3 regions of the Shouchella oshimensis genome follow, and region 3 is predicted to be linked to each of the others. Evidence: riboswitches for the same ligand, from Rfam matches in the RefSeq annotation. Region 3 holds a riboswitch; each other region holds the start of a gene.
What was found. A riboswitch is a leader RNA that binds a small molecule or an ion and turns the genes downstream of it on or off. The one in region 3 is predicted to bind S-adenosylmethionine.

Region 1: linked by a shared signal. The riboswitch ahead of NDM98_RS01465 (methionine biosynthesis PLP-dependent protein) and the one ahead of NDM98_RS02840 (hypothetical protein) in region 3 are both predicted to bind S-adenosylmethionine.
Region 2: linked by a shared signal. The riboswitch ahead of NDM98_RS08485 (methionine ABC transporter ATP-binding protein) and the one ahead of NDM98_RS02840 (hypothetical protein) in region 3 are both predicted to bind S-adenosylmethionine.

What each region holds. Positions count from the first base shown of each region.
Region 1 covers NZ_JAMQJY010000001.1:242,977-253,595, forward strand. Annotated here, with positions in the region: gene NDM98_RS01435 (Glu/Leu/Phe/Val family dehydrogenase) at 1-371, shown strand, start outside; gene NDM98_RS01440 (YpdA family putative bacillithiol disulfide reductase) at 559-1,551, shown strand; gene NDM98_RS01445 (asparaginase) at 1,548-2,507, shown strand; gene NDM98_RS01450 (hypothetical protein) at 2,653-2,793, shown strand; gene NDM98_RS01455 (PrsW family glutamic-type intramembrane protease) at 2,863-3,324, shown strand; gene NDM98_RS01460 (hypothetical protein) at 3,328-3,492, shown strand; SAM riboswitch class I at 3,561-3,664, shown strand; partial or broken gene NDM98_RS01465 (methionine biosynthesis PLP-dependent protein) at 3,749-4,853, shown strand; partial or broken gene NDM98_RS01470 (bifunctional homocysteine S-methyltransferase/methylenetetrahydrofolate reductase) at 4,888-6,724, shown strand; gene sleB (spore cortex-lytic enzyme) at 6,859-7,797, shown strand; gene ypeB (germination protein YpeB) at 7,818-9,158, shown strand; gene NDM98_RS01485 (flagellar brake protein) at 9,305-9,973, shown strand; gene cmk ((d)CMP kinase) at 10,127-10,619, shown strand, end outside.
Region 2 covers NZ_JAMQJY010000001.1:1,575,349-1,585,967, reverse strand. Annotated here, with positions in the region: partial or broken gene NDM98_RS08515 (IS3 family transposase) at 1-1,235, opposite strand, end outside; gene NDM98_RS08510 (spore coat protein) at 1,296-1,637, opposite strand; gene NDM98_RS08505 (hypothetical protein) at 1,654-1,923, opposite strand; gene NDM98_RS08500 (arsenate reductase family protein) at 2,077-2,433, shown strand; gene gcvH (glycine cleavage system protein GcvH) at 2,505-2,894, shown strand; gene NDM98_RS23940 (MFS transporter) at 3,034-3,543, shown strand; gene NDM98_RS23935 (MFS transporter) at 3,494-4,312, shown strand; SAM riboswitch class I at 4,379-4,495, shown strand; gene NDM98_RS08485 (methionine ABC transporter ATP-binding protein) at 4,574-5,599, shown strand; gene NDM98_RS08480 (methionine ABC transporter permease) at 5,592-6,260, shown strand; gene NDM98_RS08475 (MetQ/NlpA family ABC transporter substrate-binding protein) at 6,282-7,157, shown strand; gene NDM98_RS08470 (carboxymuconolactone decarboxylase family protein) at 7,272-7,661, shown strand; gene sufC (Fe-S cluster assembly ATPase SufC) at 7,856-8,641, shown strand; gene sufD (Fe-S cluster assembly protein SufD) at 8,676-9,977, shown strand; partial or broken gene NDM98_RS08455 (cysteine desulfurase) at 9,977-10,619, shown strand, end outside.
Region 3 covers NZ_JAMQJY010000001.1:509,167-519,785, forward strand. Annotated here, with positions in the region: gene NDM98_RS02825 (methyl-accepting chemotaxis protein) at 1-455, opposite strand, end outside; gene NDM98_RS23395 (methyl-accepting chemotaxis protein) at 580-1,404, opposite strand; partial or broken gene mgrA (L-glyceraldehyde 3-phosphate reductase) at 1,546-2,536, opposite strand; gene NDM98_RS02840 (hypothetical protein) at 2,634-2,981, opposite strand; SAM riboswitch class I at 3,055-3,156, opposite strand; gene NDM98_RS02845 (hypothetical protein) at 3,202-3,843, opposite strand; gene NDM98_RS02850 (MOSC domain-containing protein) at 4,043-4,690, opposite strand; partial or broken gene NDM98_RS02855 (restriction endonuclease) at 4,883-5,565, shown strand; gene NDM98_RS02860 (amino acid ABC transporter ATP-binding protein) at 5,640-6,362, opposite strand; gene NDM98_RS02865 (amino acid ABC transporter permease) at 6,368-6,991, opposite strand; gene NDM98_RS02870 (transporter substrate-binding domain-containing protein) at 7,088-7,846, opposite strand; gene NDM98_RS02875 (glycosyltransferase family 4 protein) at 8,199-9,410, shown strand; partial or broken gene NDM98_RS02880 (glycosyltransferase family 4 protein) at 9,407-10,437, shown strand; gene NDM98_RS02885 (lysylphosphatidylglycerol synthase transmembrane domain-containing protein) at 10,434-10,619, shown strand, end outside.

The DNA.
Region 1 (10,619 bases), 270 kb from region 3:
CGGCAATTGAAAATCAAATTACAAAGGATAATGCGCACAACATTAAGGCATCTATTATCGTCGAAGCTGCTAATGGTCCAACTACTATGGAAGCGACTGAAATTCTAGCAGAACGAGGTGTACTGTTAGTTCCTGATGTACTAGCTAGCTCGGGAGGCGTCACAGTATCATATTTTGAATGGGTGCAAAATAATCAAGGGTACTATTGGACAGACGAAGAAGTTGAAGGAAAGCTTGAAATCGTTATTAAAAATGCCTTCAATAGTATTTATCAGCTTTCCAAAACCCGTAGAGTTAACATGAGATTAGCAGCTTATATGATCGGCGTTCGCAAAATGGCGGAAGCGTCAAGATTTAGAGGTTGGGTTTAAATAGAAGTTTAAAGCAGCAAAAAGACAGTGGAGTCTCCTGATTCCGCTGTTTTTTTATTAGACCCTAATACCTGCATGGCCTATACAGAATATGCTATACTTCTTCTGTGAAAAAGCGGCATATTAAGAAGTTGAAAAGAACAGCTCATCTCGCTTATTATGCAGGATTGGAGTGTGCATGGTTTTGGTGAAAAAAGAAGAGGTAATTATCATTGGCGGTGGGCCTTGTGGGTTAGCGGCAGCGATAGCTTGTCAGGATAAAGGCTTAAAACCACTCGTACTTGAAAAAGATCATATTGTGAGTTCGATTTACAAGTATCCAACTCATCAGACCTTTTTTAGTACAAGTGAAAAATTAGAAATCGGTGATGTTGCGTTTGTGACTGAAGAAAGAAAACCACATCGCAATCAAGCACTAGCCTATTATCGAAGCGTAGCAGAACGTAAAAACCTACGTATTCACTCCCATGAAAAGGTTCTAGAAGTGACAAAACAAACGAATGGACGATTTGTTTTAAAAACGGATAAACAGACGTATGAAGCGGCTTTTGTTATTATTGCTACTGGCTATTATGACTCGCCTAATTATATGGATATCCCAGGAGAAGATCTCCCACATGTGTATCATTATTTCAAAGAGGCACATCCTTATTTTAAGCAGAACGTTGTTGTTATAGGTGGGAAGAACTCTGCCATTGATGCTGCTCTTGAGCTAGAAAAAGCAGGGGCATACGTTACAGCACTATATCGTGGCGATGATTATTCTGCTAGTGTAAAACCGTGGATTTTGCCAGAGTATGTATCTCTCGTGAAGAACAATAAAATCACTCTAGAATTTCAAGCAGAAGTAACTCAAATAACGAGCACAGACGTAAACTACACAGTATTGGGAAAATCTAAGTCTGTAAAAGCAGATTACGTTTTTGCAATGACCGGATATCACCCTGATCATCAATTTATTAAAAGCATGGGTGTACATGTTGATGATGGAACTGGAAGACCAGAATATAATCCGGATACGTTTGAAACAAATATTGATGGGCTTTTTATTGCAGGGGTAATTGCTGCTGGTAATAACGCCAATGAGATTTTTATTGAAAACGGGCGTTGGCACGGTAGTGGGATAGCCTCAAGAATAGTAGATATCCTTGCAAACGAACATGAGGGGTTGGTTGAATGAAAAAGGTAATTTTAATTACAACTGGTGGAACGATTGCAAGTACTGAGAATGAAGATGGAAAATTAGTAGCTGGTGAACTTACGGGCGAAGAGCTAGCAGATTTATGTCAGCTTCCAAGTGATATTCATGTTACTGTTCGGTCTATGTTGCAAAAACCTAGTATTCATATTACGCTAGATGATTGGTTGGAATTAAAAAAAGAAGTTGAACTTGCATTTAGTGATGAAGATGTTTCAGGGGTTGTTGTAACTCACGGTACAGATACGCTAGAAGAGACGGCTTATTTTCTTGATCTAGTGATAACGGACGATCGTCCAGTGATTGTGACTGGCTCACAGCGCGGTCCTGAACAATTAGGCAGTGATGCTTTTATTAATTTGCGACATGCCGTCTATGCTGCTTGTCATGATGACTTGAAGCAAGTTGGAACGGTTGTTGTATTTAATGAACGGATCTTTGCAGCGAGATACGTCAAAAAAGAACATGCTTCGAATATTCAGGGTTTTAATGCATTTGGATTCGGTTATTTAGGTATTATTGATAATGATACAATTTTCTTATATCAAAAACCAATTCATCGAGACACGTACGTACTTACAAAAAAGCTGCCGGATGTGGCAATTGCTAAGATTTATCTTGGGATGCACAGTCGGATTCTTGAGAGTATCCTACAAAATTCAGATGCGGTTGTGCTTGAAGGTGTAGGACGTGGACAAGTCCCCCCACATTTAGTGAATGTCCTTAATGAATCAATATCTCAAGGAAAAACAGTTGTTATGACGACATCAGCTGAAGAAGGAAAGGTGTACCCAACTTACGAATATGAAGGCAGTGCACATGATCTAGAGCAAAAGGGAGTTATTTTAGGTTCAGATTATGATAGTAAAAAAGCACGTATCAAAACGTTGGTGCTGTTAGCTGCTGAGTCTGATGTGAACCTAGGGTTTAAACACTAAAGCCTTTTTCTTGAAAAGCATAACAGATAGGAATATAATGGTTTTATTGAATGTAATGAACAGGTTCAAGTCAGGTTCCGGTAATGAGTAGGGTGCAAAGCAATGTGTGCAACGGACCTGTACTTTGTGGAAAGGCAGGTTGTAGATGTTTTCGTTGCTAACGGCTGCAATAGCACCTGCAATTGGGTTATTAACCTATTTTTATTTGAAGACTGATTATCGGCGAAAGTTACATGGTACAATCATTCGAACGTTTTTAATTGGAATATTGTTGTTTTTCCTGTGATGGTTTTACAATATGCTTTTATTGAGGAAAAGGTCTTTCCTGAAGAATGGCAGCAAGCTCTTATTTTATATGGATTTACTGAGGAATTTTTTAAGTGGTTTATCCTTTATATCTTCGCTTTCCAGGCATGGTACGATTAATCGTAGGAATGATGGCATTGTGTATGGAGTGTCGTTGTCACTTGGCTTTGCGACGATGGAAAACATCTTTTATTTAATAGCTCATGGTATTGAAACAGCGGTAGGTCGAGCATTAATGCCTGTATCAAGTCATGCATTGTTTGGCATAATCATGGGGTATTATATGGGAAATGCCAAGCTCCTTCCAACAAACAGAAGAAGATTATTAACCTTGTCCCTAGGTATACCGATTGTCCTACATAGTTCATATGATTACATTGTTTTTTTATTTGATCACTATGTTTTGTTTGGAATAATTCCTTTCATGCTGATGCTTTGGGCGTTTGCAATTTACAAAATTAAACTCGCTCGGAGGCTAGATCAACAATCACCACGTATAAGGAGGAATTAAACCATGTCAGAAGAACGGTATAGGATTGTCATTCGCTGTCCTGATTGCAAAGAAAAGTATATTCTCCGCGGAAGGCTGAACGAGAATGGTGAATATGAGACAGGATTTAAACGATGTGTATGTGGTAATGAAGATCGTCTTAACATAGAAGCATCTCTAGAGACATGATAAAAAAGTCTTGCCTTTTTATAAAATGTCCTGTATGTTAAAGTGAATATTCAAAATTAAATGATGTATTCTTATCAAGAGAGATGGAGGGAAAGGCCCTGCGAAGTCTCAGCAACCAAGCCAAATTGCGGCAAGGTGCTAAATCCGGCAGTTATAGCTGCTAAGATAAGAGGAAGCTTATATGGAATTGATAAGCACCTTTCTCTTATGACGAGAAAGGTGCTTTTTATTTTACAAAAGTGATGGGGGAATTAAAATGAGTAAAAGAGCTCTGGAAACAACGTTGGTTCAAATTGGGAATCGTGTCGACAATCGAACGGGTGCGGTAAATGCTCCTGTCTATTTCTCTACTGCTTACCGACATACAGGTATTGGGGAATCAACGGGATATGATTATGCGAGAACAGGGAATCCGACTAGAGAAGTATTAGAAAATGCTATTGCTGAACTAGAACTTGGAGATAGAGGATTTGCATGCAGCTCAGGAATGGCTGCAGTACAAACAGTCCTTTCACTGTTTAAAAACGGAGATGAAATCCTTGCTTCGAAAGATCTTTATGGTGGAACGTATCGATTATTTGAAGAAGGATGGAATCATTGGGGATTAACATTCCACTATTCAGATCCTCGTGATCTAGTCGAGTTTGAGGCAGCGATTACACAAGCAACAAAAGCATTATTTATTGAAACACCAACAAACCCTTTGATGCAAGAAGCGTCTATTTCAGAACTTGCAGAGATTGCAAAAAAACACCAATTGCTTTTAATCGTGGATAATACGTTTTACACACCAATTATTCAGCAGCCGATTGCTTTAGGAGCGGATATCGTCATTCATAGCGCATCTAAGTACATAAGTGGTCATAATGACGTTATTGCGGGCTTAATTGTTTCAAAAGGCCAGGAGTTATCTGAAAGAATTGGTTATTTTCACAACGGAATTGGAGCTACCCTTTCAGCGTTTGATTCATGGTTAGTTGTAAGAGGTATGAAAACATTGGCACTACGCATGGAAAAACATGAACAAAACGCTCAGGAAATTGTTCGTTTTTTAGAAGAATCATCTGAAGTAGAAGAGGTTCTTTATCCAGGAAGAGGAGGAATGATCTCATTTAGAGTGGGTGATGAAACATGGATTAATCCAATCCTTCAAAATCTCAAATTAATTTCTTTTGCAGAAAGTTTAGGTGGGGTAGAAAGCTTAATGACTTATCCAAGCTACACAAACACATGCAGATATTCCAGAAGAGATCCGCATTGCTAATGGAGTAGATAATCGATTACTTCGCTTTTCAGTTGGAATTGAGCGATGTCAAGATCTAATCGATGATTTGAAGCAAGCCTTTTCAGCTGTTAAGTAGGTGCGAGCCAACAATAAAGCGGGGGGAGATACATGTGGATTTATTAGAGCGTTTAAAAAATGACATATTAGTTGGAGACGGGGCTATGGGTACGCTTCTATATGAACGAGGTATCGAGCAGCAATGCTTTGAAGAAATTAATATCAGTCAACCAGAAGTCATTGTCTCTATTCACAAGGAATATCTCAATGCTGGTGCAGAAGTTATACAAACCAATACGTATGCTGCCAATCGATTAAAACTAAGTAAATATGGTTTAGAAGATAAAACGGCTGAAATTAACCGACGAGCAGTTGCCTTAGCAAAACAGGCTGTAGAACAAAAAGCATTTGTAGTAGGCACAGTTGGAGGCATTCGACGCTTCCAAATGGAAGAATCAACATTAGATGAAATAGAAGAAGCACTAACGGAACAGATTTTAGTGTTGTTAGATGAAGGTGTGGATGGGCTTTTATTTGAAACCTTTTATGATTTAGAAGAAGCGTTACTGGTTACGGAAATCGCCAAAAAACACAGCTCCCTTCCAGTCATAGTAAACGTTAGTTTAGGTGACATTGGAGTGATGAGTGGCGGCATCATAGCTGCGGATGCATTCTCTCGTTTAACAGAGGTTGGAGCTGATATTGTCGGTTTAAATTGTCGGATGGGTCAAGCCCATATGTTACGCTCATTTGAAGAAATACCGATTCCGAGTCAAAATTATTTAGCGGTATATCCAAATGCTAGTTTACCCGATTACCGGGATGGTCGCTTTTTTTATTCATCGAATCCAGACTATTTCGCCAATATGACAAGTCGATTTATTGATCAAGGAGTTCGTTTAATTGGCGGTTGCTGTGGAACAACGCCAGAGCATATAAGGGCCATTTCAGAAGCAGCAAGATCGAGAAACCCTGTTCTTGAAAAAAAGATAAAGATCTCATTACGTCAGCCAATTCCTAAATCTAATCCAGTGAGTACGGAAAAAAAACTGCCAGATATAGTGAAGAAGCGTAGATCAATCATTGTTGAATTAGATCCACCAAAAAAATTAAATACAAATCGATTTATGGAAGGCGCAAAAGCATTAAAAGCAGCTGGAATTGATGCATTAACGCTTGCTGATAACTCACTTGCCTCACCGAGAGTAGACAATCTTGCTCTTGGAACAATGATAAAAGAACAAATAGGAATGAGACCACTCGTGCATCTGACGTGTCGAGATCGGAATTTAATTGGATTGCAGTCGCATTTAATGGGAATGCATGCATTAGGGTTAACGGACGTCTTAACAATTACAGGGGATCCAACTAAAATAGGTGACTTCCCAGGTGCAAGCTCTGTATACGACTTAGCATCATATCAACTAATTTCAATGATTAAACAGTTAAATGAAGGATTATCTTTTTCAGGTAAAGAGCTTGGTGAACGAGCTGATTTTACAGTTGGTGCTGCTTTTAATCCAAATGTTAAATATATCGATAAGGCAGTTAAGCGACTTGAAAAAAAGATCGATAGCGGAGCAGATTATTTTATGAGTCAGCCAGTATATGATGTAAATCAGTTAAAAGCTATATATGATGAAACCAAACATTTGGACCAAGCCTATCTACATTGGAATTATGCCATTGGTGAGTTCACGGAATGCTGAATTTCTTCATAATGAAGTGCCAGGCATAAAATTAACTGACCAGATCAGAGAAGTAATGGCAAGACACGAAGGAGATTCAGAATCTTCAAAACGTGAAGGCCTTGCCATTGCGAAGGATCTCATAGATGCAGCATGTGAATGGTTTAATGGGATCTATCTCATTACTCCGTTTATGCATTATGATCTAACTGTTGAATTATCAACATATATCAATGAAAAAACAAAGCTTTTTCAATCATAAAACCAACCACTTGAAACTCAGTGCAAAACTGAGTTTCTTTTTTTGTGTAAAACAGATGAATAAATCCTTTTTTCCAACAAAGACTAAAACCACGCAGAAATATTTAGCGGATAATTGTAATAGGAGGGAAAAAGGTGAGCAAGCTTAGACGGTATTTCAACATAAAATGTGTCTTAATAAGTCTCATTACAGCTCTATGTGTATCAACTGTTCTGACAGAGGATGCTTTTGCTTTCTCTGAACGAATCGTCCAAAAAGGATCAACAGGTGATGATGTCGTAGAGCTACAAGCTAGACTACAGTATAACGGCTTTTATAACGGAAAGATTGATGGAGTTTACGGATGGGGCACGTATTGGGCAGTTCGAAACTTCCAAAATGACTTTGGGATGACAGTGGATGGATTGGTTGGAGACGATATGAAAGCCCGTCTAGCAAAGTCAACTAAATACGATGAGGGATTTGTGCAAAATGCGCTAAAAGAAGGTAGAAAATTCACTCATTATGGTGGAACATCAAAAGAAAAACAGCAAGGACCTAAGGGCAGCGCGAAAGGTGGATCCAAATCGGGATCAGGCAAAAAAGGAAATGCACCTAATACGCAACCACCAAATAATCAGGGTTCTACAAACGAAGGAACGGGTGGTGATGAACAGCCACAGCAGCCTGAGAATGATGAACCAACCATTGAAAAAGCAAATAATGTTCCATCAGGATATTCAGACAATGACATCCGTTTAATGGCACAAGCTGTTTATGGAGAAGCACGAGGAGAGCCTTACGTCGGTCAAGTTGCTGTTGCGGCCGTAATCGTTAATCGAATTAATAGTGCTACATTTCCTAATACGGTGTCGGAAGTCATCTTTGAGCCAAGAGCTTTTACCGCAGTTGCAGACGGACAAATTTACAATGAGCCAGATGAATCAGCAAGAAAAGCGGTAATAGATGCGTTAAATGGTCAAGACCCAACAGGAAATGCAATTTATTATTTTAACCCAGCAACCGCTACATCTGATTGGATTTGGTCAAGAGAACAGATTAAACGAATTGGTAAACATATCTTTTGTTATTAGGATTATGGAGGTGAAGGATTTTGTTACGAACAATCATAATTGGAATTGCCGCTGCCGCAGTGATTGGAACTGGATGGTGGGGCTATCAGCAAAAAAGTGATGGAGATCAACTCAGGATTCAAGCAGAAAATAATTATCAAAGGGCGTTCCATGATTTAACATTTAATCTTGATCAAATTGAAGATGAACTTGGTAAAACACTTGCCATGAATACGAGAAGACAGTTAACACCTTCTTTAGCTGAGGTATGGCGGATTACAAGTTTGGCTCAAAAAAACCTAGCTGAATTACCCGTACAATCAGTCAAAACAAGTAATGCTGAAGAGTTCCTATATAAAATTGGAGACTTTAGTTATCGCACTTCAGTTCGTGATTTGGATAAAGAACCTTTAACAGAAAAGGAATACCAAACCTTAACGGATTTGCATAAACACGCAGGAACCATTCGAGAAAGTATGCGCAAAATGCAGGCACAAGCAATGAACGATAAACATCGATGGGTGGAAGCAACGTTAAATGAAAACAGTCCTCAAGGCGAAGAAAGTGTGCCTGGACAGTTTGAATTAATGAATAAGTCAGTTGAAGGTTTTAGTGAAGTAGATTGGGGCGCCAGTAAAGACGCAATTAGAGACATAAATGGTGAATTAAAAGAAGCGCTAAAAGGCAAAGATATCACTGAAGAAGAAGCGCAGGATATCGGCAGAAGTTATGCGGGTGTTGGAAAAGGTGCAAAAGTAGACATAACTCAAACAGGAAAAGGATTAGAGTACCCGGCTTACACATTAGTCATTGATGATCCGGATCATGACGCAAATTATTATATGGATTTGAGTATTAAAGGCGGAGAACCAATTTGGTTTATGCAGGAGCGCCAAACAGGCAAACAAACAATTGGGTTAAATGAAGCGGCTGAAATTGCTAGTAACTATTTAGATAACCATGGAAAAAAAGGGATGGAGCTTGTTGACAGTACGCAGTATGACACAATTGGCGTGTTTGAATATGTGTACAAACAAGATGATGTCCGTATCTATCCAGACTCCATATTAATTGAAGTGGCACTTGATAATGGTGATGTTGTTAGCTATGAAGCAAAAGGATACCTGATCAATCATGAGGATAAGCGAGAAATAGTCACACCAAAGTTGAGTCGTGAAGAAGCGCAAACTAAAGTGAATCCTAGAGTTGATATTATGGAAGAACACATTGGTGTGATCAAAAATAATATAAATGAAGAAGTTCTATGTTATGAATTTCTTGGTGTGTTAGATGACGATTCTTATCGGATCTTCATTAATGCAGAAGATGGTCAAGAGGAAAAAGTAGAACGACTCATTCAGTCGGAACCTGTGTATCAATAGAAACCAGAATCTAAGTAGAATCCAAAAGCCGGTGCGACTCGCTTTTGGATTCTTTATTTAGATTTGGGATATTGGCTTGAAGCCTTGCGATTTTGCCATTTCGTGCGATAATAAAAGTAAATATGTAAAGAAGGGACGGCGAATTTGTGGAAGTAGGAATGACATTATATCTTGAGGCAAAGCATCAAGAAATGGAAAAACCAGTACCAGTTTATCGCTGTCGAGTTGTTGATATTGAGGATGGTCGATTGATCATTGATTATCCAATTAATGAAGCAACAAAAAAACCAGCTTTTTTTTATGACGGAACTCAATTTAAAGCATGGTGGGTATCAAAAGAAGAAGCAGTGTATTCATTTGAAGCAACCATTCTTGGTAGGAAAAAGTCTGAGATTCCTGTTTTGATTCTGAACCAACCGCTTCCTGACCAATTGATGAAACTGCAGCGCCGTGAATATGTTCGAATTTCAGCGAGAGCAGATGTTGCTGTTCATCCGGTTCATTCAGCCTATTACCCATTTGCTTCAACTACTGTAGATATTAGTGGTGGAGGCTGTGCCGTTTCAATACCTAGAAACTATCAATGCCCCGATGTCGGCGAGTTGGTTATGCTTTATTTAGTGTTACATCGACCATCTGGAACAGTGGACTACCTTCAGGTCAAGGCAGATATTGTTCGAGTGATTCAACCAACAGAGCATTCTCAAGAACGCATTTCATTTGAATTTCTACAGCTGTCTAAAAGAGACCGTGAAAAGATTATGACATATATCTTTGAGAAGCAGTTAGTGGAAAAAAAGAAAATGAAATTATGATGGTTTTATCTAAGAGAATAGGTCAGTGTTTCATTAGACCAGTTTCTTTATATATGCTACAATTAATGCGTAGAAATACTCTCGTATTGGATCAGAAGAAAGAATGAAAATCTTATTGTAACAGGTGTTGCGAAATAATTTGAGGTGTAGGAAATGAGTGATTCGGTGAATATTGCGATTGATGGACCTGCTGGTGCCGGGAAAAGTACAGTAGCTAAATTAGTATCAGAAGAACTTGGTTTTTTGTATATTGATACAGGAGCTATGTATAGAACTTTGACGCTAGCTGCTCTAAGAAAAAATGTAAACACACTTAATGAAATTGAATTAAGTCATTTGTTAAGCACATGCCATATTCAGTTATTAGTCGATCAGAAGGGGTCTAGAGTACTCCTTAATGAAGAAGATGTTACGGAAGATATCCGTTCCACTGAAGTAAATCAAAATGTATCACTAGTTTCAAGCTATCAATCAGTTCGTGAAGAAATGGTTGAACGTCAACGCCAACTTGCTATTAAAACAAATAGTGTACTTGATGGTCGCGATATTGGTACTTACGTGCTTCCTAATGCACAGCTTAAGATCTTTTTAACTGCATCTGTAACAGAGCGAGCACGTCGACGCCATGAAGAGCAGTTAAGCAAAG
Region 2 (10,619 bases), 1.1 Mb from region 3:
TTAACAGAGGTTTCGTCTTTCAAATGTCCAAAGAATGATTCAATGGGGGCATTGTCCCAACAGTTCCCCCTTCTGGACATGGATTGATGAATGTTAAGTTGCTTAACCTTCTTTTGGAAGTGAGGATGGGTATAGTGAACCCCTTGATCAGAATGTATAAGTGTATCTTTGTCTTTCTTAAACCGTTTGTTTTTCTTCAGTTTTTCAAGTGTATCTGTGGCTAATTCCATCGTCATTCGATCCGACACCTGATATGCCAGTGCTTCACCACTTGTACCATCCAATATGGCTGATAAATAAGCTCTGGAGTTCTGCCCATAATTCAAGTACGTAATGTCGGTTAACAACACTTTTCCTGGTTTCCCTTGATTGAATTGACGCTTCAGTAGGTTAGGGACTACTGAGTGTTCCATGGTTGCCTTCATGATACGTCTGTACGGATTCGCCTTTCGGAAAGGACAGAAAATGTGATATTTTTTCATGATTCTTCGAATTCTTTTCAAATTATAGACAATCTTAAAATGACCCGCCAACGTCATTTTTATTTGGCGCGCGCCTTTTTTACGATTTTTATAATGAAACGCTTTTAAAATGATTTCTTTCACTACTTCGTCTCGTACTTCCTGCCGTTTTCTACGTTCTTGAGCTTCATGAGAATAGTACCTATAGTAGGCGCTTCTGGACACGCCGGCGATCTCACAGAGGTAGCGCACCATCTTCTTAAGCTTATACTTTCTAATCACGAAACGAATGAGAATGAACTTTTGACTGGGGGAGAGGACTATTCCTTTAGCCCCCTTTCTGCGAATCGGATCTTTTTTAGGAGTTCATTTTCTGCCTTTAGTAAGTTCACTTGGGCCTCAAGTCGAGCATTCTTTTCCTCGAGAGAGACTTCTCGTTTTCTGGGTCTCCCGGCATTTCCTGTCCTTGTATCATCTAGTCCCATAACCCCATGTTCCTTATAAGCTGCGCCCCATCTTTTACTGGCGGCTTGAATGCGTGTCATACCAATACTATGTACATCAAATCCAGCCTCTTCAAAGACCTGTTTGGAGAATTTCCCTTTCTCCTTCTCAGCGATAAAGTGGCTTTTAAATTCATTTGTGTAGGTAATTCCTTTAGAACTCACGGCTTTCACGTAGGGGTTCATGGATAATTGGTTAATTTCTTTCTCGGTAAATGTTTTTTTACTCATGGTGGCTTCCTCAATTTCTACTAAGTTGTCTACTTGTCATTATACAAAAAAGTACCCTATAGGTAGACTTTTTTTACGTGTCTACTCTATAGGGTACATTTTATTCGCTCAGGTAGTGGTTTAATGTGTATTCGAGTAAGGAAGCTTGGTTTTGATAGCCGGAGAACTGCTGATAACTTTGCTGCAGCTTTTGTGGGGTTTCACTTTCAATTGCGTATAGTCCTTTTCGGAACATGATGTTATACAGTTGTCGCTGGCAATTTTGTGATTCTTGATAAATGGTATTGATGTCTTGATAAAGCTGAGAATGGCTTGCTTCGTTTTCGGCGATATCATAAGCTGACGTGATATATTTTTCTGTCGTCAGCATGTCGGTAATAAATTCACGGTCAGTCATGTGTGTATCTTTTGGGAAAGCTGTTTCTTGGTTTTGAATTTTCATTAGGGATCTCCTTTCGTTATTGAACAGTAGGCTGTTCGGTTGTTGGTTTTAGGTGGGTGAGTAGGCGCTCGTAGTGTCGCTTGTGCATTTGTCCGGCTTGATTAATGGCTTCTTTTATTTCTGCATCCTGACAGTTCGACGCGTAAAAATAAGCTTTTTTCATAGCAAGTAGGTTCCACGATAACATGTCATTGATGTAGAGATGATCTTTTGTTGAAATGACTTGAGGTGGTTCGGAGATGAAGTTCTGTTGCTGGTTTGCTTGTGTTCCTTGTTGTTGCTGCATGTAAATGGCCTCCTTTTTAACATTAAATTTAAGTCATACGCTCTTAGTTTGAAAAAAAGAGGCTGATTTTATCCATCAAAAGCGTATCAATTGTAGCGAACGTAAAAATCGGACATAATAACAGTTGATATAATCTCAAAGGAGGTGCCATAAATGAGTGTAACGTTTTACCAGTATCCAAAATGCGGAACATGTCGTAAAGCAAAAAAGTGGTTAGAGGAACAAAACGTTGAAGTGAACGCTGTACATATTGTTGAATCTCCACCTTCTGCCGACACGTTAGCTGATTTGTATCAGAAAAGTGGGCTCGAGCTTAAGAAATTTTTTAATACAAGTGGTCAAAAATACCGTGAATTGGGTTTGAAAGATAAGTTAGCTTCTATGAGTGAAAGTGAGATGTTGGAACTACTTTCATCTGATGGAATGCTTATTAAAAGACCAATTACAACAGATGGTAGCAAGGTAACTCTTGGATTTAAGGAAGAACAATTTGAACAAAACTGGAGCTAACTCGTTTTTTTTATGAGGAAGTTCGGTTATAATGAATGCAGAATCGAACAAGTTGATGGAGGGGTTATAACATGAGCAACAAATTACCAGCAGAACTTAAATATTCAGAGGAACACGAGTGGGTCAAAACTGAAGGAGAGAAAGTCCGTATTGGTATTACAGACTTCGCTCAGTCTGAGCTTGGAGACATCGTGTTTGTTGAACTACCAGAGGTTGGCGATGAAATTGAAGCGGACGAGCCGTTTGGCAGTGTTGAGTCTGTAAAAACCGTTTCTGAGCTGTATGCTCCTATTAGTGGAAAAGTAGTTGAAATTAACGAAGAGTTAGATGATTCACCTGAATTCGTTAATGAATCACCATATGAAAAGGCTTGGATGATTGTTGTTGAGCCTAAAGACTCTGCAGAAGTTGAGAAGCTTATGTCTGCAGACGAATACAACACAATGATTAGCGAAGATTAATCGAATGTTAAACCCATCAAGTGCAACTTGCCTTGATGGGTTTTTTTAGTGTTTCTTGTACTTAAGTCTTCTCATCTTAACAGACTTCGTATATGATTACTTAGGGTAGCGAAATAAGAACGGGTATAGGTGAGGGCAGATGGCTCAATTTGCAAAAGAATGGTCGAGTAAATTAAAAGGCTATAACAAAAATATTCGTCTATTCCTGATAGCGTCTTTTTTGCTTAATGTAGGAATGGGCATTTTTATGGTAATTTATAATTATTATATTCGTGAGTTGGGTTTTTCGGATGATGTGAATGGACGCGTGATCGCAATGCAAGCCACAGCAACAGCTATTGCACTTCTGCCAGTTGGACTCTTAAGTGATCGGCTTGGTCGAAAGCGGTTAATTGTCATAGGTTCTGTGGCGGTTATGCTTAGCTTAATTTTAAGAAGCATTGGCATTGCAGAGGACTTATTGATAATAGGAGCCTTTGTCACAGGATTTTTTATGGCTTTTATTCAAGTCACGGCTATTCCACTTCTTGCTGAGAATTCAAGGGAATCTGAGAGAGTACATCTATTTAGTCTAAATGCAGCATTTATGATGGCGGCAAATGTTATCGGAAATTTGCTTGGGTGGTGTGATGACAGATGCCCTACATAGCCTGTTTCAGATAACGATGCTTAATAGCGTGAGGTTTACATTATTAGTAGGTGTATTCATTGTCTGCATTGGGTTATTACCACTTTTCAAAATCAAAGAAGAACGAAAGGTACAAACGATTCAAACGAGACGACTGTCAGGCTTTAAGCAATTAGCTGAGAAAAAAGATTCTTTAAAATTAATTCTTCTATTTGCTATTGCTAGCATCTTAATTGGGTTTGGATCAGGCTTGGTAATCCCGTATCTTAACCTTTATTTCACGGATCGCTTTGACATTAGTTATTCTTTAGTAGGTATCATTCTTGCGTTAGGACAGGCGATGACGGCAGTTGCCTTACTAATCGGTCCGAGTGTTGTTAAGCGGTTTGGAGAGGTAAGGGCAGTGGTCATTTTACAGCTTGGTTCTCTGCCATTCCTTCTATTATCTGCTTACACCGAAATTCTATGGCTAGCAGTGATTGGATTCCTGTTTAGACAAGCGTTAATGAATGCAGGAAACCCTATTCATTCTGCCCTGATGATGCGTTTGGTTGATCCATCTATGAGAGGACTTGCCAACTCACTTGGTCAAATGGTTTTCCAATTAGGTTGGGCAGTAATGGGACCTGTCTCAATGGGAATTGTGTTGGCATATGGTTCGTACACTGGCTACGCGATTGTTTTTTCGATTACAGCTTGTCTGTATTTAATCGGGTCCATTTATTTCTATTTTGTATTTGGAAGACGTCAGAAAGATATTCCAGCACCACTAGTTGTTGAAAAGAATTGACCAAGCTACAATAGCATGCTATGATTTTCCCAACTTAGCATAAAATCTAACATAAAAATTTAATAACTCTTATCGAGAGTGGCGGAGGGACTGGCCCTTTGATGCCCGGCAACCACGGAACTGATTTCGGTTCTGCAGGTGCTAAATCCAAGCAAAGTGATGATTCACTTTGAAAGATGAGAGAGGGATTAATATAAACCTTCTGCTTATCTGCGGGAAGGTTTTTTTCTATATAGTTTAATAGAAAGTGAGGATTACAAAGTGATTGTATTAAAAGGATTACAAAAAATATTTGAGCTAAAAAGTGGAGCAGTGACGGCTGTAGATGGAATTGATTTGACCATTGAAAAAGGCGGGATTTTTGGCATCATCGGATATAGTGGTGCGGGAAAAAGTACACTGATTCGCATGCTAAATATGTTAGAGCGCCCGACTAGTGGAGAGGTCAAAATAGATGGACGAGACATTTCTAAATTAACAACTAAAGAATTACGAAAATCACGCCAGGAAATGGGTATGATTTTTCAACATTTTAATTTATTATGGTCGCGCACTGTATATGACAATATTGCCTTCCCTCTTGAGATTGCTGGTGTGAAAGGTGAGCAACGAGACAAGCGAGTTAAAGAATTGATTCAGCTAGTTGGACTAGAGGGTCGTGACAAAAGCTATCCTTCACAACTGAGTGGTGGACAAAAGCAACGGGTAGGGATTGCAAGGGCATTAGCCAATAATCCAAAGGTGTTGTTATGTGATGAAGCCACATCTGCTCTGGACCCTAAAACAACTGAGTCGATCCTAGACCTTTTAGTTGATATCAATAAAAAACTAAACCTTACCATTGTGCTTATTACACATGAAATGCATGTCATCCGTAAAATTTGTTCAGAGGTAGCGGTTATGGATAATGGTCAGATCGTAGAAAAAGGACCAGTCCTAGATGTATTCCGTCAGCCTAAAGAAGAGATGACAAAAGAATTCTTAAAACAAATTACAGAGCAGGATGATACGGAAGAGACAATCCAGGAGATTCTAAGTGAAGCGGGATCAGGAGATGTTGTTCAGCTCACTTTTTCTGGTACAAGTGCAGAGCGTCCTTTGATCTCTGAATTAATCCGTACCTTCCAAATTGATGTATCGATTCTTCACGGGAAAATTACCAAGGTTCGAGGTGGATCTTACGGTACATTATTTATTCAAATCACAGGTGATGAGTCGGAAAAGAAAAAAGCATTAGATTTTATTATGACCAAAGAGGTTGAAGCGGAGGTGTTACGCCGTGCTTGAGACACTATTTCCTAAAGTTAGTTGGGATCGAATGTGGGATGCAACAGTTGAAACTCTCTATATGACGGGAATTTCACTAATTGCCACATTTATTCTTGGTATTCTACTCGGTTTACTGTTATATTTAACTGGTAGGGGAAATCTATGGGCGAATAGACCGGTAAATGCGGTCATTGCAGCCTATGTGAATATTACACGATCGATCCCATTTGTTATTTTGTTAATTCTCATTATTCCTTTAACCAAATTTCTTGTTGGGACCTTTCTAGGTCCAACTGCAGCACTGCCTGCGTTAATCATAGGGGCTGCTCCATTTTATGCACGGATGGTTGAAATCGCACTGCGTGAAATTGACCGTGGGGTTGTGGAAGCTGCGCAATCAATGGGAGCTTCTTCTACAACAATTATCTTTAAAGTGTTATTACCAGAGTCAACACCTGCACTTATTTCAGGGATTACAGTCACTACAATTGCGATGATTGGTTATACAGCAATGGCTGGTATTGTAGGTGGCGGTGGTCTTGGAACACTTGCTTATCAAGAAGGGTTCCAGAGAGGGAATAGCGATGTAACCTTGGTGGCAACAATCGTAATTCTACTGGTTGTATTTATCGTCCAGTGGATCGGCGATTTTTTCACATATATTACAGACAAACGATAAAAAGAGATGGGGGAAAGAGACATGAAAAAATTCTTAGGTACGCTTGGAACGGCAGGTCTTGTACTAGCACTAGCAGCTTGCGGGACATCAGGTGATGAAGACAGCAACAACGGTGACACTGGTAGTACTACAGGCGGGGACACACCTGCTGAAGAGGAAACAACAACCCTTAAGATTAGTGCGTCAAACACACCTCATGCTGAAATTCTTGAGGAAGCAGCTAGTACATTAGAAGAAGAAGGAATTGAGCTAGACATTGTTGTCGCTCAAGACTATGTCATCCCTAACATTGCTTTAGATGGCGAAGAAGTGGACGCGAACTTCTTTCAACATCAGCCTTATCTAGATCAACAAACAGAAGAGTTTGGCTATGACTTTGCAGTAGCTGGAGCTATTCACATCGAACCTTACGCATTGTATTCGTCTCAATATGACAGTGTGGATGAGATTCCTGATGGCGGTACGATTATTTTCAGTAATAACGTGGCTGAAGAAGGACGTGCTCTTCATTTGCTAGCTCAAGAGAACCTTATTACACTTGCAGATGGCGTTGGTTATGAAGCGACACTAGATGATATTGAAGAAAACCCGAAAAATCTTGAGTTTGTGAACAATGTTGATCCTGCATTGCTTCCTCAGGCGTACGAAAACAACGAAGGAGACGCAATCATTATTAATGCAAACTATGCACTTGAGATTGATCTTAATCCTACAGATGATGGTTTAATCACTGAGTCAGGTGATTCTGATAATCCATTTGCCAACTTAATCGTTGTTCGTGCTGGTGAAGAAGATCGTGAGGATATTCAAAAGTTAGTTGAGGTTCTTCACTCTGAAGAAATCACAAACTTTATTAATGAAAACTATGAAGGTGCGGTTGTACCAGTAACAGAATAGCAACATAACAACATGTAGCACACCAAATTAGGTGTGCTATTTTTTTCGCATAACTCCTTATAAATAAGCTCATACTACTGGCATACTAAGCTAAGTAGAAGGGGTTTGAGAGAGATGGATCAACAGCAATCCCAGCAAGATAATACAATACAAGAGGCACTTCATACGTACAAAGAGGGATTACAATCCTTTACACAGAAACTGCCTCATATTGCGAAAAGTTATAATAAATTTACGGAAACGTGTTTTGAAGAGGGAACTTTAACGAAAAAAGGGAAACAGTTAATTGCTCTTGGAATAAGTGTCTATTCTCAAGACGAATACTGTATTATCTATCATACTAAAGGTTGTCTTGATCAAGGCTGTAGTGAGGACGAGATCCTTGAATCAGTAGGAGTGGCAGCAGCATTTGGTGGTGGGGCAGCGATGAGCCAAGGGGTTACATTGGTGCAAGAAGCCATTCAGAAGCTGAAAAGTCCTGGTTCAGACAAAGCTTTTCAATAAGTGAATACATGTTCTAGCAACGCCCTTGGGTGTTGCTTCTTTTTTTGTTACAATAGAGTTTCGCAATTAGGTTGCGTACCTTGAACTCAGGTTGGATTTGTTATAAGATTAGAATGAGAATAGAATGATAATAAGTAAAACGAATGGTCGCACATGGTAATTGCTGTGGGACATATAAATTGGAGGTAGTGAAAATGGCAGCATCACATTTAAAAATCGAGAATTTGAACGTATCAATAGAGGGAAAACACATTCTCAGAGACTTTAACCTAGAAGTTAAAGGTGGAGAAATTCACGCAATTATGGGACCAAACGGAACAGGTAAATCTACATTGGCTTCAGCTATTATGGGACATCCTAAATATGAAATCACAAGCGGTTCGATTCATATGGACGGGGAAGATGTTCTTGAAATGGAAGTAGACGAACGTGCACAAGCAGGTCTATTTCTAGCTATGCAATACCCAAGTGAAATCAGCGGGATCACAAATGCTGACTTCCTTCGCTCTGCTATTAACTCAGGACGCGAAGAAGGCGAAGAAATCTCTCTAATGAAATTTATCCGTAAAATGGATAAAAAGATGGACGTTCTTGATATGGATCAATCATTTTCACAACGTTACCTAAACGAAGGTTTCTCTGGTGGGGAGAAGAAGCGTAATGAAATTCTTCAACTGCTTATGCTTGAGCCGAAAATTGCGATCTTAGATGAGATTGACTCAGGTCTTGATATTGATGCACTTAAAGTTGTATCAACAGGTGTAAATGAAATGCGCAGCGAGGACTTTGGCTGTCTAATTATCACTCACTACCAACGTCTGTTGAACTACATTACTCCTGATAAAGTCCATGTGATGATGCAGGGACGTATCGTTAAGTCTGGTGGTCCAGAACTTGCAGAACGCTTAGAAGCAGAAGGATATGACTGGATCAAAACAGAGCTTGGTATTGAAGACGAGCGTGTAAATCAGGAAGCATAATAAAAAGTAGATCAACAATAAAGGGTGGGTATATATGCCAGTTGAGACAAACGTACAGGTTTGGCAGGATGCTGTTCAAACACTATCTAAAGAACTAAATGAACCAAAATGGCTACACGAACTACGTATGAACGCAGTGTCTCAGGTGGAAACACTTGAGCTTCCTAAGCCAGATAAAACGAAGATTGTTAAATGGAACTTCACATCTTTCACTCATGAATTAGTGGAAAATAAAATAGTAACATCTCTTGATGCACTTCCGGAAGGCATTCAATCTCTTGTTGAAAAAGATGTTGAAAATGTCATTGTTCAGGAAAATGGCGATACTACTTTCAGTAAGGTCTCTGAGGCACTTGCTAAACAAGGAGTGATCTTCACCGATCTGAAGACTGCTGTACAAGAACACAGCGACTTACTTCAAAAGTACCTTTTCAAAGATGTAGTAGATTCAACTGAGAATCGTTTGACTGCGATTAATGCAGCACTAATGGCTGGTGGGGTATTTGTATACGTTCCAAGAAACGTAGAAGTAGAACTACCGCTTCAAGCTGTATTTGCACAAAACCAAGCAGATGGCGGATTGTTTAATCATGTTGTTATTGTAGCTGAAGACAATAGCTCAGTAACGTATGTAGAGAACTATGCATCTACAGGTGAAAAAGCGTCACTTGCAAACATTATTGCTGAGGTTCATGTTGGTGCAAACGCACGTGTTTCCTTTGGTGCAGTTGATAATTTAGATGATCAAGTCACATCCTATATTGTACGTCGTGGACATGTTGCTCGTGACGGACGTTTAGAATGGGCACTTGGATTAATGAATAACGGAGACACAGTTTCTGAGAACTCTACACACCTAATTGGTGATGGTTCAACAGCAGATACTAAGTCGGTAACTGTTGGAACAGGGTCACAGAAGCAAAATATTACAACAACGGTTTACCATCATGGTAAGAACTCTGATGGACAGATCTTGAAGCATGGTGTCATGAAAGAAGCTGCTTCAGTTATTTTTAACGGTATTTCTAAAATTGAGCACGGCGCAACAAAATCAAACGGTGAGCAGACTGAACGTATTCTTATGCTTAGTGAGAAGGCAAGAGGGGATGCAAACCCAATCCTTCTAATTGATGAAGATGATGTAACAGCTGGTCACGCTGCATCCGTTGGCCGTATTGATCCACTTCAGATGTTCTATCTAATGAGCCGCGGTATTTCTCGCCATGAAGCAGAGCGTTTGGTTATCCATGGTTTCCTTGCACCAGTTGTGAATGAACTTCCAATCGAGTCCGTTAAAGAACGTTTACGTGAAGCGATTGAAAGGAAAGTTAAGTAATGAATGCCAAGGAAATCAAGAAGCTATTTCCGCTTCTTGATCAAAACGTCAACGGTAAACCGCTTGTTTACTTGGATAGCTCGGCTACGTCTCAAAAGCCTTATACGGTGATTGAGAAACTTGATGATTATTACCGTCGCTATAACTCGAATGTACACAGAGGGGTTCACACCCTTGGTACAATGGCAACTGATGAGTATGAAGGTGCCAGAGAAAAGGTTCGGTCTTTTATTGGTGCAGAGTCAACCCAGGAAGTGATCTTCACTCGGGGTACAACGACGGCAATTAACATGGTTGCTTCAAGCTATGGAAAAGCAAACCTAGCTGAAGGTGACGAAATTGTCATTACACCAATGGAGCATCATAGTAATATCATTCCGTGGCAGCAAGTAGCTAAGGCAACTGGTGCAACTCTTAAGTACCTAACCTTACTTGAGGATGGAACTATTGATATGGCTGAGGCACAAACCATTATTACATCGAATACAAAGATTGTTTCTGTTATGCAGGTATCCAACGTTCTTGGAACGATTAATCCTGTAAAGGAACTTGCGCAGCTTGCTCATAAAAATGGAGCTGTCATGGTCGTTGATGGAGCACAAAGTGCACCTCACATCAAAATTGATGTCCAAGATTTGGATT
Region 3 (10,619 bases):
GTTTTTATGGCGTTTTTCAATAATTGATCGGATGTAGCTGACAGTTGCTCGGAATGAGCAGCAACTTGTTGAATTCCACTTAGAAGATTATCGGAAATAGCTGCCGTTTCGCTCATCAATTCTTGTAGTCGTTTTTTGTTTTTGTGACTGAAGTTTGCAGTTAATATGGCAACAATTGCTCCAGTTTCATCTTTTACCGGAATAAACACGACATCAAATGATACACCAAACATCTCTTCTGGAATCGTTCCGTATGTAATTTCATTATTTTTAATATCTTTAAAATTAGTATGTGGCTCAACAAGTGGATCCCCAGGTTGTTGACCAATTTTTAAGGAATCACTATCATTCCAATGGAGAATTTTTTCATGATCATATACTGATAGGGCTACATCACCTTTAAATAATTGCTTCACAAAAGGCATACTAGCCACTAATCCCTCTACTATCGACATGTCTGGATGTCCCCTCTCTCATCTTCTACTACCGTTATATCGGTTAGCTATCATCTTCTTTTAACAACTTCTTACAAACCACAAAAAAACCTTCCTAGGTTATTGTCTAAGAAGGTGAATCCAATTATAGTTCATTTAAAGAATGAACATATTGTTTAAACTCTTGATTTTGGGTATTTAGTGTTTCTATATTCTTCATAAAATCTGTGACTAACTGAGCTTGGTCGGTTGATGCATCTGTTATATCGCTAATTTCTTGTTGCATTTGTTTAATTGATGTTTGAATTCTTTTCAAGGTTTCATCAATTTGGTTAGCCGCTTTTTTTGTCTCATCAGATAATTTGCGTACTTCTGTTGCGACAACGCCAAATCCAGCTCCTGCCTGACCTACACGTGCGGCTTCGATTGCTGCATTTAGTCCAATTAAATTGGTTTGTCTTGAGATATCTCCAATAAAGTTGGTAATATTCGTTACTTCATTTGATTCATCTACCGTTTTTACTGCGTTTTGTAATAATTGGTCGGATGTTGCTGATAGTTGCTCAGAGTGAGCCGCCACTTGTTGAATGCCACTTAGCAGTTGATCTGAGATTTCCGATGTTTCACTCATCAACTCTTCAATTCGATCTAGCTCTTTACGGCTAATATTTACACTCATTAATGCAACGATCTTATCATGTTCGTCTTTAAATGGAATATTTACGACATCGAAAGCAAATCCATAAACTTCTTTAGGAACTAGTGTATATGTTACATCGTTGTTTACGATATTACTAAAATTCTCAAAGCCTTTTTGAAGTGGATCGCCAACTTTTATATCTAATTTTATCGATTCACTGTCGCTCCAGAACAACGTTTGGTTTGCGTCAAACAAACCAAGTGCTACGTCTCCTTTAAAAGCTTTTTTTAAGAATGGCATATTTTTTTGTAAGCCTTCTACTAAATCCATTACTCCAACTTCCTCTCTATTTAAATAAGCGTATGAAGCATATATCGGAAGACGCAGCTGAAATTTGTAGAAAAAACTCGAATAATATTTAGGTAAATCATGTAAAAACCTCAAAGAAATGATCTCTTTGAGGTTTGTTTTTTAGAGCAACGATTCAATTGCATTAAGCTCATCAGTAGTGAACGATTGATTTTGAAGCGCCACTACATTTTCTTCAATTTGACTCACACGACTAGCACCTATTAATGCAGATGTTAGATGTCCTTCTCTTAAAACCCATGCTAGCGACATTTGTGCTAGTGTTTGACCACGATTTTGCGCGATTTCATTTAACCCAATTAGTCGTTTTACTAACTGTTCATCAACGTTACTTTCAGAAAGAAATTGACTACTGCTAGCAGCGCGAGAATCAGCTGGAACGGACCCGCCTATATATTTGTTTGTCAGTAATCCTTGTGCTAGAGGACAAAATGCAATCGATCCAACTCCAAGGTCGTTTAGTACACCTAATAATTCATCTTCAATGCCACGGTTTAGCATGGAATAACTTGGTTGATGTATCAATAGAGGTGTGCCTAGATCCTTTAAGATACGAGCTGCCTCTTTTGTTTGTTTGGCATCGTAACTAGAGATCCCTACATATAGTGCTTTCCCTTGGCGAACAATTTGATCTAATGCACCCATCGTTTCTTCCAGTGGTGTATTTGGATCAGGACGGTGAGAATAAAAGATATCAACATAATCAAGGTTCATACGTTTTAAACTTTGATCTAGACTTGAAATTAGATTTTTCTTTGAACCCCATTCTCCATAAGGTCCCGGCCACATGTAGTAGCCTGCTTTTGAAGAAATAATCAGTTCATCTCGATATGAGGCAAAATCAGTCTGCATCATTTTGCCAAACATTTGCTCAGCAGAACCAAGCTGGAGGACCATAATTATTAGCGAGATCAAAATGAGTAATACCTAAGTCAAACGCTTTTCTCAACATAGCTCGACCATTTTCATATGGGTCAACCCCACCAAAATTATGCCAAAGACCAAGTGATAATGCTGGAAGCTTTAACCCCGATTGACCACAACGATTATATTTCATCTCTTCGTATCTTTTTTCTTCTGCTATATAACTCAATGTATTTCCCCTCTCTTAGAAAGCGCATTCATAGTTACTGGATTTATCATATCCTATCTACTGCTATAAATCCATTAAGAGTAATGATGGGTTCGATTTATTTTTTTGAAAGATAAATTGAGTGATATGCGTCTTCCAAAGTTGTTAAAAACACTTGCTCACTTAAATATCCTGAATTCAGTGTGAGGGCCATTCCTCGAAGATCAATCTTTTTTACTTGTAGCTGCACACCGTTTGTTCCCGTGACTAGTGTAAAAATAGTGGTCCTTCCCCCTTTAAGCACAAACTGGCAAGTCTCTTCTTTTAATAATTGAAAGAATGCGTCCCATGCCGCATGGATATCTTCTATGTAGTCATCCTTTGACATCAACGTCATAGCACCAATCGTTACTTCTATTGTTCCACCTATATTATCCTCAGATACATTTGAGTCGATCGTAATCATGTCAGCACCTCTTTGTCTTTTTCACAACAAAAAAACCTCTATTCCGAAGAAAAGAGGTTTTTGCTTATATTCTCTCTTATCTCCCAGGCTTACACCTGCTGGAATTAGCACCTTCCACCGTAGTGGGGTTGCTGAAGCTTCATTGGGCCAGTCCCTCTGCTTCTCTTAATAAGTATGTAATTTTAAAATAGTGTACCAAAGAAGAACGGAATGATCAATACTATAAATCTCGTGTTTTATTATGCTCTCTAATGTGTAGGTTCTGGATGTTAAAACTACTGTTGCTATAACCTGAGAAACCATCATAATACTTTGTTATTGTTTTGTTTATTTCGATCTGATGAGTGGCTCTACTCATTAAAGTGATTGCTTCTTCATCCTCCAACTCAAAAAGAAGGCTCACCTCATCTTGCATAAATAGAGGTTCATAGATATTTAACATCAATTCGACATCTTTTGAAGAGTGGTTTTTTAAAACTAGATTACAGTTTACTTCAAGATTATCTTCATCAATTGTGTCAATCTCACAGCTACTTTCGTCTGGATCAAATGATACAGCATCAATTCCATTTGCAAATGTATATTGGTACCCTTTCACTACATTGTGAGGAATCACTGCCATTAATATAATGACAACAATTGAAAGAATCACTTTTCGCTTTGAAAGGGAACGAGCGAATAAATAAATCGTTATCATAAAAAACAGTAAATAGAGTACGTCACTAACAAAATATAGCCTAAACAATAAAATACCATCACCACTTGTGCCTAGACGATATACGTTTGGAAAAGGGATCCTCATAAATATAAAAATAATGAATAGAACAATAGAAATGAAAAATAACCATTTATTTCGGATCATGCATCCACCTCCAATATTTTCATTCTTACCAAGAATATCACAGATGACATTTAGAAGTGACGTAACATTCCAAAAAAACTGCAAAACCAATTAGATTTTACAGTCTTATCAAGTACTTAGTTTATCAAACGAACACTTGTAGCTTTTCTTCCACAGAATTTTCTCTTGGGGTGTTTCTGTAAACATTCAACACATTATCTTATAGCTTTTCCTTTATTCGGTTAAAATGAATTCGCCATTTCTCTGCCAGAGCTTCTACTTTTAAAAGTTGTTCTATGTCAGCCTTATTTTTAATTTGTTGAAAGAAAAGCTTATTTGCATGAAGCACAGATATTTGCTCAGTATCCCTAGATACCAATGTAATAAGCGAATCATGTTCGATTACACCTTCTTTTAATACCTTTGCAAAATAACCCGTATATCCTGTTTCCATTACTCGTTTAAACAAACCTTTTACACTTGTATGACGATCAATTGTGTTACAAGGTACCCTTCCCTGCGTTATTGTGACAACTGCCTCGCCAATTTGATATACATCACCAATACATACATGCTCCTCCAAAAGGCCGCTAACAGTGATATTTTCACCAAATGCAGCGGTAGTGAGTTCCGTGCTAAATTCATGATTCCAAAACGAATAATGTTCGGTTGGATAAAAACAGACGGCACGCTCCGCTCCACCATGATTTTTTAAATCAGCTACTGCATCTCCTTCAAAACCTTCTTCTCGTAACAAAACCTTTTCGATTTTCTTTTTTGTGATTGCCGTATTCATTTGTTTACCCGACGCATAACTCATGATCTCTGGTTCAGCAACAGCTAGATTGGATATAGAAAGATGTCTCATACAAACTCCTTTACACATTGTTTTATTAAGTTTATCAAACTTTTCACTCTAATTGCATCTTAAAATCAAGAAACTATAGACAGATATTGTAATAATGACTAAGATAAAAGTAACATAAAATTCCCATAAGGAGTATGATTAATGAGTAAAAAGAACTCAAAATTGACTGATGAATTCATCCGATCACTTGCCATTTTATTAATAGCTGTTATTGTTTTTTCTGAATCTTACCGAATTCTTGCAATCATCGCTCTTGTTCTAACTTTAGTAGTGCCTACTGCCTATCACTCCATTCGAGATGTATTGGAAACAAAACGCCTACAGAAAAGCGGAATGCCACAGATCGATCAAATGAATGGCTTTCAATTTGAATATTATTTGCAAGCGCTCTTTTTTGGATTAGGTTATAAACCATCCGTAACAAAAAGAAGCTATGATTTTGGTGCAGACTTAATCTTAGATGGTAAAAACCGTATTGTCATTCAAGCAAAGTGTTATGGCGAGAAAAACAAAGTAGGCATTGATGCCGTCCAACAAATTTATGCAGCCAAAACCTATTATAAAGCACAGGAAGCCTGGGTTCTCACCAATCGTAGTTTTTCACCCAGTGCGATAAAATTGGCGGAATGCTGCAACGTAAAACTACTCGATCGAATGGAATTGCAACATTTCATTTTAAAGATTCATCCTGATGGGGCTATAGCTAATTCGCAGGTAGTTCATCATCCTCTTACTCCTGCTCCCTTAACTTCTAGTAAGACTTGTGAAAAATGTGGCTATGCCATGCAAAGACGGATTGGGAAACGTGGCGAATTTTTGGGTGCTCCACTTATCCAAAGTGTCGACATACTGAGTCGATTTTAAAAGCAGAATAATCTTTGTTTACATAATAAAATCATTGAAAACTATTTAAAAAAGGATCGCACGTTTAACGTTGCGATCCTTTCACTTAAAGTACCTTACTTAAAAATGTCTGTGTTCTTTCGTTTTGAGGATGATCAAATATCTCATTTGGACTTCCCTCTTCTACAATGATTCCATCATCCATAAAAAAGACTCGGTCTCCTACTTCTTTAGCAAAACCCATTTCATGAGTCACAACAACCATTGTCATACCTTCCTTCGCCAAATCCTTCATGACTTCTAACACATCACCAACTAGCTCCGGATCTAGTGCAGAAGTTGGTTCATCAAATAACATTATTTTTGGATTCATTGCTAAAGCTCTTGCAATGGCCACGCGCTGCTTTTGCCCACCTGAAAGGCTTGATGGATACTCAGATTCTTTATCAGAAAGACCTACTTTTGCTAGAAGCTGCCTCGCTTTTTCCTGTGCTTCATTTTTGGCTGTTTTACGAATAATATGTGGAGCCATCATGATGTTTTCAAGTACGGTCTTATGAGGAAACAAATTAAAATGTTGAAAGACCATTCCGACATTGGTACGAAGTTCGTTAATATTTGTTGTCGGATCCGTTAAATTTATTCCTTCTATATAAACCTCACCCTCAGTAATATCCTCCAATACATTTAAACATCGTAGAAATGTGCTTTTGCCAGATCCAGAGGGTCCAATGACACACACCACTTCCTTCTCAGCGATAGAAGTAGTAATACCTTTTAACACCTCATTTGCACCAAATGATTTATGTAAATCCTTTATCTCTATCATTGTTGTCATGATCGCTCTAGTCTCCTTTCCACTCTACGCAATAAGAGCGAGATTGGGATGGTTATCATCAAATACATCACACATACGATAAAATAGACATCAAAGTAGTTGACATATGAACTTGCAACCTGTCGTCCCTGGTACATTAATTCCCCAACCGCAATAGCTGAAAGTAATGACGTATCCTTTAAACTAATGACAAACTGATTTCCAAATGGGGGAATCATTAATTTTAATGCTTGTGGCCAGATAATATATCTCATCGTTTGACCAGAATTAAAACCGAGTGAACGGCCGGCTTCCATTTGCCCCTTGTCTACAGATTGAATTCCACCCCTAACAATCTCAGCGATATAAGCACCTGAATTTATGGCAATAATGATGTTAGCCGTTAACATTTTATCAAGATTAAGTCCTAATAGTTGGGGTAGACCAAAATGAAGAAAGAAAATCTGTGCAAGCATCGGTGTTCCTCGTACTAATTCTATGTAGATGGATGCAATGGCATAGATTATTTTGTTTTTAGATGTTCGCATCAGACCAAAAATCGTTCCAATGACACAACCAAGTGATATACCAACTATAGTTATAATGAGTGTATATTTTAAGCCTTCAAGTAGATAAGGCATGGCAACCTGAATGGATTCTAACAATGAACATGTCTCCTTCCTCTAGCAATGACGACTTTTCATATCTTTAAAAAGATAGAAAAGCCGTCTACTTTTTTATTCTGCTTCACCAAACCATTTTTCATATAGCTCATCAAATCTTCCATCTTCTTTTAATGTCGTCATAGCTTCATCAACAACATCTCGAAGCTCTGAATCCTTTGGAAATGCAATACCATAATCTTCCCCTGTTAATCGTTCCCCAACACGGGTAATTTCGCCGTTGGCATCTGATTGACTATAATATTCAACATTTGGAATATCATAAAGAACGGCTTCCACATGCCCTTGAAGCAATGCTTGATAGGCTTCTGTTATTTCTGGATAAGCCTCAATGTCAGCAACTGTATTATCCTCGAGATAGTCTTGACTGGTAGAAGAGGAACGTGTTGAAACCTTAGTTGATTCTGTTAAATCATCAATTGACTCGATCTCATTATTCCCTTCTAATACGGCAAGTGTTAATCCAGCTTCATAATAAGGTTGCGAGAAATCAATATTCTCTGCTCGATCTTCTGTAATCGTAATTCCAGCAATACCCATATCATAACGACTTGTTTCCATACCTGCTAGAATCCCTGAGAACTCCATTTGTTCAAATTCCACTTCAAAATTCGCTTCTTCAGCTATCAGTTCAACTAGCTCAATATCAAAACCAACTAATTCTCCATCTTCAATAAACTCAAACGGCACGTAGCTATTATCCGTTGCAACTGTGTATGTATCTCCTTCATTAAAGGAGCCTGTTGAACTACATCCAACCATTAACCCAAATGATGCTGTAACAACTGTGCCAATCTTCCATTTCGTTTTCATCAAATTCCCCCAAGTCTTATTTTTTTATTTTTTCTAAAAATACAAAGTACATATTGTTCATACCTTAATTCTTCATTATTTAAACATCTTTTTTCTTTTTATTTCATAGTGTCTGAGTATTTCTTCATGCCATATTGACTAAAACTTTAGAAAAGCTTGAGAAATTCCACCCATTTTTTGTGCTATCTTATTAATCATAAAGGAAATATTCGCATATAAATCTTACAAGCTTGTAAGCTAGTTGAAAGAAAAATGAATCCTATTTATTTGAAAAACAAGGTATATTATCAGTACATTCGCATACGATTTGTACACATCAACCATTTGCCTGTCCTTAAAAGGAGTTTATACGATGAAAATTGCACTATTCACTGATACCTATCATCCACAAATTAACGGGGTTGCTACGTCAATTATGATATTAGAAAAATATCTTGTTAAACGAGGCCACGAAGTTTATATTTTTACTTCTTCTGACAGTCATGCTGATTTGCTTCAGGAGAGTGGCAAGGTTTATCGTTTTCGAAGCTTAGGAGCTGTGTTTGTTCCAGAGCGTCGATTAGCCATTGCTGGATTATTACGCGCTTCTCATTTAATGGAAGAGCTAGGGATTGAGCTAATCCATACTCATACTGAATTTTCAATGGGTTTAATGGGGAAACTGTTAGCTAAGAAGTATCATCTACCTTGTATTCATACGTATCACACGATGTATAAGGATTATCTTCATTACATTGCAAAAGGCAAACTAATTCCGCCATCTATGGTCGGAACGTTCTCGCGCTTGTTTTGCAAACGAACATTTGCTGTGATAGCACCTACCGAGAAGGTTAAAAATCAACTTGAGAACTATAATGTAAATGAACAAATACGTACAATCCCTACTGGTATAGATTTTGCCGCATTCAAAAGACGGTTTGATCAAACAGAACGAATCCAACAGATCAAGAAACAACTTGGTCTGCTTGCATCGGATAGAGTGTTACTTAGTGTTGGAAGAATTGCGGCAGAAAAAAATATGCAAGCGTTAATTCTTGCTATGCCTGATCTTCTCAAACAACATCCCAAAACCAAACTTGTTATGGTAGGTGATGGGCCAGCAAAAAAAGAGCTTGTTCAATTAACGAAACAAAATGGGTTATCCGCTCATGTTCTTTTTGTTGGAGCCGTGAAATGGTGCGACATTCCTTTGTATTATCATATGGCCGATTTATTTGTGAGCGCCTCTACCTCAGAAACACAAGGACTTACCTATATTGAAGCGATGGCATCCGGACTTCCAGTTGTTGCGAAGAATGATCCTAGTATTCAAGACTTAGTTATTCATCACAAGACAGGGTTTCTTTTTCAGAAAGATGAAGACCTAAGTCATCGATTAATTCAAACCCTCTTGCATCCAGAGAGTCTGCCTGTTATCAAGCAACAGGCAAAACGTCATATAAACAATTTGTCTGCTGAACATTTTGCTGATCAAATCGAGCGATTGTATGAAGAAGCCATTCATGTTTACAGCACTGATCACCACACACTTAGGTCATTGAATAAGAAAGAGAGACTGTCATGATACGATTAACCATGTTATCTTCTGCAGAAAAAGTCAAAGGTCAAGGTGTTGCTTCAGCTTATCGAGAATTAATTAATTTACTGGCTGTTCAGACTGAAACGTATACAATAGAGATTAATAAATGGGCGGCTGCAGATATTACCCATTATCACACCGTAGATCTACCCTTTTATTTATCCACCTTTTCAAAAAAAGAGGTATTAAGGTTGGGTACGTTCATTTTCTCCCTGAAACGGTAGATGACAGCTTAGATCTGCCAAAATGGGCTCGTGCCTTTTTTTATCGCTATCTCATTTCCTTTTATAAACGAATGGACAAGCTTGTAGTAGTGAATCCTGCTTTTATGCCAAAGCTTGCGGCATATGGGATCCCGTTAGAAAAAATTGAATATATCCCAAACTTTGTTTCAAGCAAAACCTTCTTCCCAATGGATGAAGTATTGAGAAAACAATTAAAGCATCAGCATATGAAAAAGCAGAGTTTTACTGTACTTGGAGCCGGACAGATTCAGCACCGAAAAGGAGTATTAGATTTTATCGAAGTAGCCAAACAGCTTCCCGACGTTCAGTTTGTTTGGGTAGGTGGATTTTCATTTGGTAAATTAACATCTGGTTATAAGGAGTTAAAGCAAATTGTTGATCACCCACCTGATAATGTTTTGTTTACAGGCATCGTAGATCGTGAAAAGATGAACATGTATTTTAATATGGCGGATGTAATGTTCCTGCCTTCTTTCCATGAACTTTTCCCAATGACAATACTCGAAGGCATGAGTAGTGGAAGGCCTATTTTACTCAGAGATCTTGATCTATATGAAGATATCCTTTTTGATTACTACATAAAAGAAACATCCGTAGCTTGTTTTGCCGAACAGATACTGAGGCTAAAAGAGGACACTGCCTACTATCAAATGGCCAAAAAACAAGCTGAACGTGGTGCCTTTCATTATTCAGAGGAACGATTAACAGAGATTTGGCATACGTTTTATCATCAACTTACGCTCAATGGTGAAGGTTTACCTCAATGAAAAAATCTACTCGTAATCACTTGATTAATATCGTGCTCATCATTCTGATAAGCACGGGTTTTATTTTTATTGCCTTTCGTGATGTCGATTGGAATTCCTTTAAATCAGGCCTTATCGGCGTTCAAATTCACTGGATCGTGGCCGGGGCTTGTGCAATGATTGTGTATTGGTTACTAGAGGCA